Regions from separate parts of the Corynebacterium doosanense CAU 212 genome, predicted to be linked through region 3. Evidence: predicted binding sites of a transcription regulator. Region 3 holds the regulator's gene; each other region holds the start of a gene.
The links. The regulator LexA, encoded in region 3, represses DNA repair genes until DNA is damaged. The targets are predictions, from matches to a motif close to CGAACANNTGTTCG.

Region 1 (3,473 bases), 470 kb from region 3:
CTGCCCGGGTCCCGGTCGGCCCATCCGAAGGGTGATACCGGCTCCCGGTTGTCGTTGTTGTCCCGGTGGTGCCCCCAGCAGAGGTTCGTGAGATTCGCTAGCTCGGTCTCACCTCCGTTCGCGGCCGCGACGATGTGGTGCACCTGGCAGTCGGACATCGGCCGATCGCAGTCGGGATGCGAGCAGACCAGCTCGGAGGCGAACAGCGCGATCCGCTGCCAGAGGTTTGCGGTGCGCTTTCCCGTTCCGGTGTACAGGGCCTGGCCGTCCTGGGCGTGGATGACGAAGGCGTCGCTGCGTGCCTCCCCGAGCCGCATCAATGCGAAGGGGTCGAGGAGGTGGCCCGTGCTGGTGGGGAACACGTCATCAACCTTCATGTTCTCCAGCTCCTCCATCGTCATGGACACGATGATGGAGCCCACTCCGCGGAGGTTAGGAGTCTTGGTGTTCAGGAAGTTCCGGCACATCGCCGCGAGGATGTGGGCACGCTTCTTACCCATGCTCATCCCCTCGAAGGTCTGCAGCTCGGAGCCTTCCATCCCGGTAGTGCGCGCGGGGTTCAGAGCCTCCGAAAGCATGGCGGCCATGTCACTGGGGAGGTATCCGCTCAGACGCACGCCTCCGTACTCGTCCGGGTCGGAGAGGGAAACATAGCGCCGATGGAACGCGCGGTTGGCCTCGTGGAGGCGGCTGACCTCGCGGTTGGCCAGGCGAACCTGCTCCCGCAACCAGTGGCGCAGCAGGCCAACTGCGTTTGACTGCGCATAGACGAGTGCCTGATCCAGGAGTTCGTTGTATCCCGGGGAAGCGTGCGGTGACAGTGCACGGAGTTCCTCGTCGATGACTGCACGCTTCTCGGCCGCGGCATCCCGGCCTCGGGCAGCCGCCTGGGCTTTGCGTTCCCGCTCCGCCTTCTCCTGCGCCTCCACCCGTCGACGCTCGCGCTCGGCGGCGTCCTCGTCCACCGCGGGCTCGGGCTCCGGCTCAGCCGGCGGATCAAACAGCGCCTTTCCCCGCCGCAGCCGCGCCATCGCCTCCGCGCGGGACAGGTCGAGCGCCTGCATCAGGTAATCGACCGTGCGAGAGGACCCCACCTTGAATCCCGCTTGATTCATGTCGGCGGCCCAGGCAAACGCCGCGTCGATCCCGGCCTTGCGGACCAGAATTCGTTCCAGATCCTCGAAAATAGGATGCAGCGATTCGAAATGAGCGGTGGCGGGTTCGGCCAACAACTGCGCCAGACCCGTCATCGCCTGGTCGATCTGCTCGACCAGAACCCTCGCCCCCGATTCGTTCATACGTTCGATTATAGCACCTGTCTCTGCGGGCGCAACCCCCAACTTCGAACATCCATACGCCAGCCCTCAGCAACGAAAATCCCCAAACCCACCCCGCGTACTACCCTGTAGCCCATGGCCAATTTTGACGCGTCGCGCATGCTGTCCTTCGATCTCGAGACCACGTCGGCGAACCCGCTGGAGGCACGGATCGTCACCTCGGCGCTGATCACGATCGACGGCCGGAGCACCGAGAAGCTGGAGATGCTCGCCGACCCCGGGGTCGAGATCCCCGAGGAAGCCGCCAAGGTGCACGGCATCACCACGGAGAAGGCCCGCACGGAGGGCCGCCCCCACGAGGAGGTTCTCGACGAGACCGTGCGGCGCATCAAGGACGGATGGGAGAAGGGGTTCACCCTCGTCGTCTTCAATGCCGCCTACGACCTGTCCGTGCTGCTCAAGCTGACCAATGGCGACTTCACCGTAACCGGTCCTGTCTACGACCCGTATGTGGTGGACAGGCTCAAGGACCCATACCGCAAGGGCAAGCGCAACCTCACCGACATGTCGGAGCACTACAGCGTCACGCTGGGCAATGCCCACGAGGCCACAGCCGACGCCCTGGCCGCCGCGCGCATCGCGTGGAAGCAGGTGAACAAGATGTGGCCCGATATCAAGGAGCTGGACACGGGCGAACTCATGGAGGTACAGGCGGTCGGCTACCACGACATGCAGGTCAGCCTGCGGAAGTACTTCGAGTCACGCGGAAAGAGCGTCGACGACGTCAACACCTCCTGGCCGATGCACGGATAGCCAGACCGCCCAAGAGCAATCCCGTTCCGGTTGCACGCACGTCCAATGTTCCGTATCTTTGGAATTATGGAAAAGCAGTCAACCTGGCCCAGCCGGACCGCACTAGCCGCCGGTGTCGCCGCTGGCCTGATCGCCGCCGCCGCAGCTGTCGTCGTCGGCCCACAACCCATCCGCACCGCCGACGACCAACCCACCGGATCACCCGCAGTCTCCGACGTCCTGTCCCAGTCCGCCCCCGCCGCCGCCCACCACCTTTCCGCTTTCACCATCTCCGATGACAACGTGACCTTCGGCGGCCTGGGTGCCGACGAGAACGACGAGTTCGAGATCGGCTCCATCACCAAGACCTTCACCGCCGAGCTGCTCCAGAACGCCATCGACGACGGGGATCTCACCCTCGACACCACCGTTGGCGAGGTCATCGACGTGGGCGATTCCCCCGTCGGCACCGTGACCCTCGAGGAGCTCGCAAACCACACGTCCGGGCTGCCCCGCCTGGGCAATTCGTCGATTCCGCGGAAACTGGGCACGCTGTTCCTCGGCTCCAACCCCTACGCAGACACCACTCGCCAGGACGTCATCGATGCGGCGGCCGCCGCGGATCTCAAGGACCGGGGTGAGCGGCACTACTCCAACCTGGGATTTGCGCTGCTGGGCCAGGTGATCGCCGAGTCACAGGGCACGTCCTATGAGCAGTTGCTTAACGACGAAATCCTCCAACCCCTCGGCATGTCCCACACCTACCTTGCAGTCCCCGGGTCAACGGACAGCGAGTCGCCCCGGGGGCTCTTGGCCAACGGCCGGGAGTCCCAGCCCTGGGAGATGGACGGCGACGCCCCCGCGGGTGCGATCCGCTCGACCGCTGCAGACATGTCGCTCTACGCCCAGCACCTCCTGGACACCGGTATCCCCGACTTCACCTGGGTCACCGACCGCCCCGAGGGAGTCGCGTGGCACAACGGCGGAACCGGTGGGTTCAAGTCGATGCTCGTGCTGGATCCCGAGGCGGGGACCGCCGCCTACGTGGTCAACGATTCCACGGCCAAGGTGGACAAGCTTGGCCTCACACTTCTCGAGGAGACCAACCGATGAGCCAGAACCTTACTTTCCTTGTCGTGGCGGCAATGCTGCTCATGCTCCTGGTCTACGCCTGGCGGCTGTGGCGCAGGGGCGACAAACCCATGTCGCAGGCGGTCTCCGCGCTGGTCACCGTGGCCATCCTCGCGGTGATTCCGGTATGGAACACGACCATTCCCATCTGGGTCTGGTGGCTCACCTGCGCCGTGCTGGGCCTCGTCATCGGCCTGGCCACGTGGCGGGCGGTCTCAACCCGGAATCACACGGCCGCGGGTGATTCTGTCATCATGGAACGGTGACTGATCA
Region 2 (3,473 bases), 220 kb from region 3:
CACGATCGGCCAGCCCCTCGTTCGCCACTGCGACCCACTTTAACCCACTATCACCCACCAGCACCACTCCCACACGCGCACAGATGTCCCCACAAAATATTTCCTGCAGGTCACGCGGGAGAAATTTGGTGGGGCGTGCTCCCCGACCGGTCCGTAGGTTATGTCAGATTCGCCCCTGGGGCCCCAAATCGCGTCATGGGACGCGTACGCACTACACGCCACTCATGCCCCTCCCTTTAATTGTCATACCTAGAAGAACAGGCGAGCTGCGCTTTCTCCATGCCGGAGTGCGAGGCCGCGGCCGGAATCAGGACGTGGGGCGAAGTGGGGCTCATCCCGGGATCCGGGGTGGGGCAAAGTGGAGCGAGGAGAAGAATGGGCCCAGGGTGCCGGGCGGTGGGCCCGGGAATGACAAAACCCGCACACCTCAGTGTGCGGGTAGGCAGACACCCTGCCGTCGACTCGGGCCCGGCGGGGGTCAGGGGTAACTTCGGGGCCTACTGGCCCTCGAACCGCTTCCGGAAGTTCTCCTCCATCCGGGAGCTGACCCCCGAGGAGTCCCCGGTCGACTGTCCCCCGGCCATCCGGGGCTGTGCGGAACCGCCCTGGGCCGGAGCCTTCGCGCCGCCGCCCCGCAGCGCCCAGATCCCCGCGCCGAACATGACCAGGAACCCGGCGATGCTCAGGGCGATGAACCACAGATTGTTCTGGGCGAGCGCGACACCGCCGATGAGCATCACCAGACCGACGACACCGATCGCCAGCGACTTGAGGTACGAGGTTCCTGACCCGAAGTTGAAGGTCTGTTCCTGGGCGGAGGAAGAACCGAATCGCGGGTCCTCCGCCAGCAGGGACTGCTCGATTTCACGGAGTGCCCTCTGCTCCTGCTCTGAAAGCGACACGTCATTCCTCCCCGGAACTGGCCTGGTGCGGCGTCTGAAATATGGACCGGAGACGGCCAGGCCGTCTCAGTGCTCTATCCGTTCAACGCCCAGCCTAACCGTATTGTTCCCAGCGGGACCAACACGGCGATTTCAGCCCCGGCATCACGCGACCGAGAGCCACCCGGCTTCCGCGTCCACCTCGGCGAGGAATTGCCGCGCGGCACTGAACAGGGCGAGCACGACCGCGGGGTCGGGCCGGGGAACAATCCCGTTGGCGACCCGGGACCGCAGGCCGGAGTACCGGGACAGCTCCCGCGACCACTCGGCACCGCGTTCGTCGACAAGCACGAGGCGCTCCCAGGCACTGGTGGGCAGACGCTTGCGCCGCGCGATCACCGGGGACGACGCGATCCGCGCGCCGGCCGTACGGAGGGCCGCCTGATAGGCGCTCTCCATGGCGAGCGCCCAGTCCTCGGCCTCGATGTAACCCTGCGCGTGTTCGATGAGGTCATGCGCGGACGTCAGGAAACGGTCACGCGCTCCCTCGCTGCGCCCGAAGCGGGTGGTGGCGGAAATGACGTTTCCCATGGTGGTCCTCCTTGTCGGATCCTGCGGGAGGCGACTGTCTCCCTGCGATGACCGGAACACTACGACCCCGCCCGGACACCACCGTCGATTCTATTCGAAATTGTGTTCGATTGGCCACCCCTCCCCCGGCAGGATGGCGCCGACGAGCCCGGTCGTGGTTCGATGGCAGGCGTGAACGTGTCCATTCGGCGAACCACCGGTTCGGAGTTCGCCCTCCTCACACCCCGTCTCGTCGACATCTACATCGACGCGATGGACTACCACCCGTCGATACGCGAATCCCGCATCCAGTCGTGGAAACGCGACCTCGTCAAACCCGGGTTCACCAGCGTCATCGCTGTCACGCCCGACGATGTCGTCGGTGTGGCCTACGGGTTTCTCGGCTCCCCGGAACACTGGTGGGACCGTCAGCTCCGCCGCGGAATGCGCGAGCAGGGGGTCCCGGAGGAGACCCGCGACGCCCTCCACTCCGGATATTTCGAGGTCGCGGAGATCCACGTCCGCCCGGGCCGCCAGGGAAACGGGCTCGGTCGCCGCCTGATCTCCGAGCTGCTGTGGAACGCGCCCGCGCCGCGAGCGCTCCTGTCCACCCCGGAGGTGGACGGAGAGGCGAACGGTGCGTTCGGCCTGTACCGGTCGCTGGGTTTCGCCGACGTCCTGCGCCAGTTCCGCTACCCCGGCGATGACCGCCCCTTCGCGGTCCTGGGGCGCGAGCTCCCCCTCGACTGAGCAGCGCCCCCGGGGCGGCTACGGGCCGGGTAGTAGGGTGGATCATCTACCGACGGCCGTGGTCCGCGGTCACCCCGATATGTAAGGACGATCCCTCCCGTGAGCTCCCAGAGCACCCCCGGCCCGCGCCCCGACCCGGCCACCATCGACTCCATCCCCGATGCCGCCCGCGCGCAGCTCGCGGCCTACATCGAGGCGCGCCGACCGGAGATCGACGCCATCGGCGCGCCCGTGACCACCGCGCTCGAGCATCTCGCGGACTTCGTGCTCGGGGGCGGCAAACGCATCCGACCCCTCTACGGCTGGGCGGGATTCGTCGGCGCCGGCGGGCTGGAGAACTCCTCCGAGGACCCCGAGGCGGTGCTCCGCGCCGTCAGTTCCCTGGAGTTCATCCAGGCCTGTGCCCTGGTCCACGACGACATCATCGACTCCTCCGAGACCCGGCGCGGGCGACCCACCGTCCACCGCGCGGTCGCCGCGGACCACCGCGACCGCAACCACCTCGGCGAGCCGGACCACTATGGGCTCTCCGCCGCCATTCTCATCGGCGACCTGGCGCTGGCCTGGGCGGACGACATGTTCGCCGACTCCGGCATCTCCGCGGCCGCCTTCGCCCGGGCCCGCGAGCCGTGGCGGGGCATGCGCACCGAGGTCATCGGCGGTCAGCTGCTGGACATCTCGCTGGAATCGAGTGGTAGCGAGGACATCACCCTCTCCCGCTCGGTCAACCGCTACAAGACCGCCGCGTACACCATCGAACGCCCCCTGCACATCGGGGCGGCGCTGGCCGGCGCGGATGAGCAGCTCATCTCCTCCTTCCGCGGCTACGGCCACGACATCGGCATCGCCTTCCAGCTTCGCGACGACCTGCTCGGCGTCTTCGGTGACCCGGCTCTAACCGGCAAACCGGCCGGCGACGACCTCCGGGAGGGCAAACGCACCGAACTGCTCTCCCTGGCCCTCGCCGACGCGGACCGCAGTGATCCCGCCGCTGCCGCCGAACTGCGCGCCGGGGTGGGCACCGTGGACGACCCCGCGGACATCACCCGGCTGGCGGACATCATCGCCTCCACCGGCGCGCCGGAGCAGATGGAACAGCGCATCGAGGAGCTCACCCGCTCCGGCCTCGCGCACCTGGACCGTGTGCAGCTCCCGGAATCGGTGAAGTCCACGCTGCACTCGCTGGCCATCCGCTCCACGGAACGTCGGACGTAGGAGCCACCCGCACATGAGCACTTCCGTCTCCCCCGGGGAAACCCACGCCACCACCCG
Region 3 (3,473 bases):
TGATGTGCCGGTCGGTGTCTGTGGCGAGGCGGCCGCAGATCCCCTCCTGGCGTGCGTGCTCACCGGCCTCGGCGTGAACTCGCTGTCCGCGGCCTCCAACGCCGTGGCCGGGGTCGGCGCGCAGCTGGCCGAGGTGACTCTGGACCAGTGCCGCGAGATGGCCGCTGCCGCTGTCGGCTCCCGGAGTGCCGCCGAGGCGAAGGCCGCGGCACGCGCGGTGCTCGGGGATTAACCCGCGATGACGACGTCGACCTCGCGCTCGCGCAGCGCGTCGACGTAGAAATCAGGGGCGTTGGCATCGGTGATCACCACATCGATGTCGGCGATACCCGCGAAGCTCACCAGGTAGTCGTTGCCCAGTTTGGTGGAGTCACACAGCACGATGACCCGGTGGGCGTTGGTGACCATGGCCGACTTCACCGCGGCCTCCTGTGAGTCTGCGGTGGAGAGGCCGTGATCGAGGGTCAGCGCGTTGGTCCCGATGAACGCGACATCGGCGCGCATGAGCGCCAGGGTGCGTAACGACGTATCGCCCACTACCGCCTGGGTGATGGCACGAACCGTGCCACCGAGGAGCTGAACATCGGGGGCGTGTTTGGCGGCGAGGTTGAGTGCCGACGGCAGCGAGTTGGTGACGATCGACCACCGCGCACCGCCCGGCCGGTCGCCGATGAGCTCGGCGATGGCGTTGATGGTGGTCCCGGAGTCAAGGAAGATTGAGCCGCCGGGAGCGGGGAGGAAATCGAGCGCGGCCCGGGCGATGGCGGTCTTAGCGGACTGCGCCGAGCGGAGCCGGGTGTCCAAGGGGAACTCCGCAGTCTGAAAGGACTGGCTGGCCACGGCGCCCCCGTGCACCCGGTGGACCACCCCCTCACGGTCGAGGGTCGCCAGATCGCGGCGAACCGTTTCGGCGGTGACGTCGAACCGCTCGGAGAGCTCGGTGACGTTGACCCGGCCCTCCACGGCGGTGAGGGAAGCTATCTGGCGGCGTCGTTCTTCTGCATACATCGGGAACCGGCCTTTACTCGCGCGGGACTCACATGCGGGGAGGTGGTGGCCCCCCATTGTCATGCCTTATAGCCACGATTAAACCCAATAGCAGGAAAACACAGGCCCGATCACCCCCGAACGGGAATACTCCCGGCCTCAGAGACGGCGGAAAACGGAAACGACCTTGCCCATGATTTCTGCTTCCTCTCCCGGGATGGGATCGAAGTCGTCGTTGTGGGGGAGCAGCCAGACACCGGTGGAGTCACGGTGCAGTTCCTTGACGGTGGCCTCGCCGTCGAGCATGGCGGCGACGAACTCGCCTTCCTCGGCGACCGGCTGTGCACGGACGACCACCCAGTCGCCGTCCATAATTCCGGCCAGTTTCATGGACTCACCCACGACGCGCAGCATGTAGAGCTCACCGTCGCCGACGATCTCGGTGGGCATGGGGAAGTACCCGTCGACGTTCTGCTCGGCGAGGATCGGGGAGCCGGCGGCAATCTGACCGACGACGGGGACGTAACTCGGGGCGCCGGCGTCCTCCGGGACCTGGCGCTCGGTGACCTCATCGAGGGCGTTGCGGGCGGGCTCGTTTGTGTCGTGCAGGTGCCGGATGTCCACGGCGCGAGGTTTGTTGGGGTCGCGGCGCAGGAAACCCTTCTTCTCCAGCTCGTTGAGCTGGTAGGCGACCGACGACGTCGACTGCAGGCCGGCCGCGTCGCCGATCTCCCGGATGCTGGGGGCGTAACCGCGGAGGACGACCGCGTCCCGGATGACCTCGAGGATGCGCTTCTGGCGTGGGGAGAGTGTGCTGATGTCGGGCTGTTTCTTGCGGGTGTTCTTCGGTGCCATGGGTATCTCCTCGGATCCACGTCGGTGTCGTGGTGGGTGCGTGCGCGAGCGGTCGGGCGGTGATCGTGTTCCTGTCTACCATCAAACCGTATTTGTGTTCGATATTCAACGGCAACGCTGGACAAGTTTTCGAAAGGGTGATAACTTTCGAACACACAGGCGGATTCGAACACTTGAACGGTAGACGGCGTTCGATGTCCAGCTGGCTGGTTATCCTCGAACGCACAACGACAACAAGGTGGTAGAAATGACCCTCACAGTGAACACTCCGAACCACGTCAACACCGGGAACCATACCTTCTCCCGCACGGTCCCCCCGGCCGCGGTCTGGGATCTCCATCCCTCCCGTTCCCTGCCGTCCCCCGCACTCGGTGTTCGAACCCTGGCGCCCGTTGATCGAACAGGTGAACCGTCCCTCGTGGCCGGTGGGGTAGCGGATGTTCGAGTGCGTTCATTCGAACAACGTCGCGAGAACGGCAAGGTCACCCTGCTCGGTCTCGCGGTGGGCGCCGTTCTGGTCATCGGCACCGTCATCGGTGTCAACGAAGGTGCCTCCAGCCAGGGCCCCGGCCAGTTCGAAACCGTCACCGCGGTCACCGCGAAGTAGGCCGGCTCTTCCAGGGCTCCGGCTCCCCGGCACTAGGATGGGCAGCTCCGCCCCCTTAACTCTTAGGAGCCCTCGTGTACTGCCCGTTTTGCCACAATGAACAATCACGAGTGATCGACTCCAGGGTGATTGATGCCGGCACCTCCACTCGCCGTCGCCGGGAGTGCTCGCAGTGCAACGGCCGCTTCACCACGGTGGAGAAGGCGATTCTGCTGGTGGTCAAACGCAACGGCCTCACCGAACCTTTCAGCCGAGAAAAGCTCATCAGCGGCGTCCGCAGAGCCTGCCAGGGACGTGATGTGCCCGACGACGATCTGAAGAAGCTCGCCCAGGAGGTCGAGGAGACCATCCGCGGAAAGGGAAGTTCCCAGATCGACGCGAATCTCATCGGCCTGGCCATCCTTGACCCCCTGCGGGAGCTGGACGAGGTCGCGTACCTCCGCTTCGCCTCGGTGTACAAGTCCTTCGAGAGCGCGGAGGACTTCGAATCCGAAATTCGGTTCATGCGGCGCAAGATCCGCGGCTGACGTCCCGGGCGGTCAGGAGAGTTTGTCGATGGCCTTCTGAACACGTCGGGCGGACACCGGGCGGGCAGTGCCGAGCCGCTGCGCGAACAGGCTGACCCGGAGTTCCTCGATCATCCAGAGGATCTCGCGCACGGCCGGGGAGTTCTCCCGCCCTGCAGGGAGCGTGCGCAGCCTGTTCTTGAGATAGGACTTCACCTCGTCGATCTCCGACTGTCGGTCAGCATCCTTGTCCGGATCCTGCCTCAGCTCCTCCAGACGGATGACCATGGCCGCGAGATACCTCGGCAGATGCCGAAGGTGCTCCATCCCGTGCATGGTTACGGCGTGGTCCGGAAGCAGGAAACCGAGCTGCGACTTCATGTCGTCGATGGCCGGGCCGCTCCACGACTCCAGCTCGCTCCGGACCTTGGCGTATTCGACGAGCGCGGGTGCCAGGCCGACGATCGTCTGCCGCACCTGGGCTGGGACCTCGGGTGACACGGAATCCTTGAGCGCGT
Region 4 (3,473 bases), 1.0 Mb from region 3:
AGGACGGCGGCGTCGAGGTCGTGGACAACGGCCGTGGCATTCCCGTGGCGATGCACTCGACCGGCATCCCCACCGTCCAGGTGGTCATGACCCAGCTGCACGCCGGCGGCAAGTTCGACTCCGACTCCTATGCGGTGTCCGGCGGTCTGCACGGCGTGGGTATCTCGGTGGTCAACGCACTGTCGACGCGCGTCGAGACGCACATCAAACGCGACGGCAAGCACTGGTACCAGAACTTCAACAACTCCGTTCCGGAGGAGCTCGTCGAGGGCGACAACGCGCGCGGCACCGGCACGTCGCAGCGTTTCTGGGCCGATCCCGAGATCTTTGAGACCACCACCTACAACTACGACACCATCTCCAAGCGCCTCCAGGAGATGGCCTTCCTCAACAAGGGCCTGACCATCACGCTTCGCGACGAGCGGGTCACCGAAGAGGAACTCGAACTGGAGAAGATCGCCGAGGAGGGCGACACCGCCCAGCTTCTCGACGGCGACTCCTTCGACGACGACGCGCTGTCCGACGACACCGCCGAGCCGGTGGACGAGGAGCTGGAGACCCCGAAGAAGAAGCGCGAGCGCACGGTCACCTTCCACTACCCGGAGGGGCTGGTGGACTACGTCAACCACCTCAATAAGGGCAAGACCCCGGTCCACCCGTCGATCATCGACCTCGACGTCAAGGGCGAGAACCACGAGCTCGAGCTGGCCATGCAGTGGAACACCAGCTTCAAGGAGTCGGTGCACACCTTCGCCAACACCATCAACACCCACGAGGGCGGCACCCACGAGGAGGGCTTCCGCTCAGCGCTGACCTCGCTGATGAACCGCTACGCGCGTGAGCACAAGCTCATCAAGGAGAAGGACACCAACCTCACCGGCGACGACTGCCGCGAGGGCCTGGCCGCCGTCATCTCCGTGCGTGTCTCTGATCCCCAGTTCGAGGGACAGACGAAGACCAAGCTGGGCAACACCGAGATCAAGGGTTTTGTGCAGCGTGCGGTCAACGAGCACCTGGCGTTCTGGTTCGACGCCAACCCGGCCGAGGCCAAGGCCGTGATCAACAAGGCGGTCGCGTCCTCGCAGGCGCGCATCGCCGCGCGCAAGGCTCGTGACCTGGTGCGTCGCAAGTCCGCCAACGACATGGGCGGCCTGCCCGGCAAGCTCGCCGACTGCCGCACCAAGGATCCCAAGCTGTCCGAGCTGTTCATCGTGGAGGGTGACTCCGCAGGTGGTTCCGCCAAGCAGGGCCGCGACTCCATGTACCAGGCGATCCTGCCCATCCGCGGCAAGATCCTCAACGTGGAGAAGGCCCGGCTGGACAAGGTGCTGAAGAACGCCGAGGTCCAGGCGATCATCACCGCGCTGGGTACGGGCATCAACGAAGAGTTCGATATTGCCAAGCTGCGCTACCACAAGTTTGTGCTCATGGCCGATGCCGATGTCGACGGCCAGCACATCGCCACCCTGCTGTTGACCCTGGTCTTCCGCTTCATGCCGGATCTCATTGAGCACGGCCACGTCTACCTGGCCAACCCGCCGCTGTACAAACTCAAGTGGGGCAAGGGTGAGCCGGGCTACGCGTACTCGGACGACGAGCGTGACGAGCTGCTCAAGGCCGGCATCGAGGCCGGCCGCAAGATCAACACGGACGACGGCATCCAGCGCTACAAGGGTCTGGGTGAGATGAACCCCAACGAGCTGTGGGAGACCACCCTCGACCCGGAGACCCGCATCCTGCGCCAGGTGGAGATGACCGACGCCCAGCGCGCCGACGAGCTCTTCAGCATCCTCATGGGTGACGACGTCGCCGCTCGCCGCTCCTTCATCACCCGCAAGGCCAAGGACGTGCGTTTCCTCGACGTCTAGTTCGAGTATGCAGCCGCATACTCTTGCTTCGCTTATCGACGAGCGTTTGCCCAGCTCATAGCTGGTTTCCGGGTCGTGTCCATCCCGAGTTTTATGCTGTGTCCGACAGGCACACATATGTTCGGCACTCGGGGGAGAGACCATGTACACGATCGACGATTTCGACACAATGAGCACCCGCCAGCTGGTGCGCACGCTGCACACCGCCCACGGGGAGATGACCAGATTCAAGGCGGCCTTCATCCTCGCGCTCGCGCGTTTCGAGGCCGCCGGCCTCGCCCGTTCGCTGGGCGCACCCAGCGCCGCGGTCTGGGTGATGCGACATCTCGGTGTAGCCAAGTCAACCGCGTTCGAGTACCTCCGGGTGGGTCAGGCCCTGAGACAGTTCGCCCTGGTAGCGGCGGCGTTCCTTGCCGGGGAGATCTCCTATTCCGTCGTCCGGCTTCTGCTGCCCCGGCTGACTCCGGCCGATGAGGAGGCGCTGCTCTCGCTGGCTACGAGGATGACGCTGTCCGAGCTGGAACGTGAGCTGGCCGGCACCGCCGATCGCCCCGATCGCCCGCCGACGGAGGACCTGTCCTTCCACGTCGACGAGGAGACCGGCTGGCTGCGTTTCCACGGCCGGCTCAGCCCCGAGAACGGTGCGCGGCTGTTGTCGGCGCTGAAGATGGCCGAGCTGGCGAGCCTGCGCGGGGTCGATGACCTCGTGGGCCTCGAGGAGAATGCGCTGGATGCGGCGCTGGCGGAGGCCGAGCAGGAACCCGTGGTCGTGGAGGCCGAACTGGTGTCCGGAGAGAAGGATCCGCGCAGTTCGACCGGCTTCGGCGTACCGGTGCGCGATAACCTGCTGTCCTCGTTCCTCTCCATGGTCAACATGACCAGAAGCCGGCCGACCAACAAACTGCGGACACCCGGAGCCCAGGTGAACCTGCTGGTGGGGGAGACGGGGCAGGCGATCCTGCCGTCCCAGCCCGGGGCGAGAACCAGCGATCTGGTGGCCGCCGCGCTCAACGGGGACATGCGGGCGCACCTGCTCAACCAGAAGGGCATTCAGATCCACGTGTCGGAGAGCAGGCGCCTGGTCAGCGACGCGCAGGTCACCGCGCTCATGGCGCAGTGGCACTTCCAGTGCGCGACGCCGGGGTGTAATCACGCCCGGTTCATTGAGTTCCACCACATAGTGGCGCACGCGGAGGGCGGGCCGACGGCCCTGTGGAACCTTGTACCGCTGTGTTCCTCCTGCCACTCCCTGGTGACGGTGGGAGTGCTGCGGATCGACCTCGACGGGGACCGGTTGCTCTTCCGGTTCCCCGGGGGAGTGGCGTTTGCGTCGGAGAACCGTTCGACACCGATGCGCATCGGCCGGGACGGATTCCGGTTTGCGGACCAGCCCGAGGAGTATGCGGCCGCATACTCGTCGGGGGCCTAACGCATGTGGTTGTCGATGATCCTGCCCAGCGCTGGGATGTGCGGCGCCATCAGTTTGGTGCCCCGGCCACGCAGGGAGTTATACACCTTGGCCACTGCGCCGCCACCCTTCTGCTCCACGGCCCGGTCGGCGGTGCTGAGCAGGGATTCGCTGACGTCATCGGCGCGCGACTCCAG

Region 1: the regulator LexA is predicted to act here: its motif matches at 1,344-1,357, upstream of CDOO_RS05970 (HNH endonuclease signature motif containing protein).
Region 2: the regulator LexA is predicted to act here: its motif matches at 1,568-1,581, upstream of CDOO_RS09285 (SAV_6107 family HEPN domain-containing protein).
Region 4: the regulator LexA is predicted to act here: its motif matches at 1,979-1,992, upstream of CDOO_RS00030 (HNH endonuclease signature motif containing protein).

Annotation. Positions count from the first base shown of each region.
Region 1 covers NZ_CP006764.1:1,209,253-1,212,725, reverse strand. Annotated here, with positions in the region: gene CDOO_RS05970 (HNH endonuclease signature motif containing protein) at 1-1,298, opposite strand, end outside; gene CDOO_RS05965 (3'-5' exonuclease) at 1,413-2,090, shown strand; gene CDOO_RS05960 (serine hydrolase domain-containing protein) at 2,157-3,182, shown strand; gene CDOO_RS05955 (hypothetical protein) at 3,179-3,466, shown strand; gene CDOO_RS14295 (ArsR/SmtB family transcription factor) at 3,463-3,473, shown strand, end outside.
Region 2 covers NZ_CP006764.1:1,893,893-1,897,365, forward strand. Annotated here, with positions in the region: gene CDOO_RS09280 (DUF3040 domain-containing protein) at 498-902, opposite strand; gene CDOO_RS09285 (SAV_6107 family HEPN domain-containing protein) at 1,047-1,472, opposite strand; gene CDOO_RS09290 (GNAT family N-acetyltransferase) at 1,635-2,201, shown strand; gene CDOO_RS09295 (polyprenyl synthetase family protein) at 2,301-3,416, shown strand; gene CDOO_RS09300 (alpha-(1->6)-mannopyranosyltransferase A) at 3,430-3,473, shown strand, end outside.
Region 3 covers NZ_CP006764.1:1,678,367-1,681,839, reverse strand. Annotated here, with positions in the region: gene ptsP (phosphoenolpyruvate--protein phosphotransferase) at 1-232, shown strand, start outside; gene CDOO_RS08280 (DeoR/GlpR family DNA-binding transcription regulator) at 229-1,008, opposite strand; gene lexA (transcriptional repressor LexA) at 1,147-1,842, opposite strand; gene CDOO_RS13955 (hypothetical protein) at 2,288-2,449, shown strand; gene nrdR (transcriptional regulator NrdR) at 2,524-2,976, shown strand; gene hrpA (ATP-dependent RNA helicase HrpA) at 2,989-3,473, opposite strand, start outside.
Region 4 covers NZ_CP006764.1:5,766-9,238, forward strand. Annotated here, with positions in the region: gene gyrB (DNA topoisomerase (ATP-hydrolyzing) subunit B) at 1-1,868, shown strand, start outside; gene CDOO_RS00030 (HNH endonuclease signature motif containing protein) at 2,011-3,297, shown strand; gene CDOO_RS00035 (DUF6918 family protein) at 3,294-3,473, opposite strand, start outside.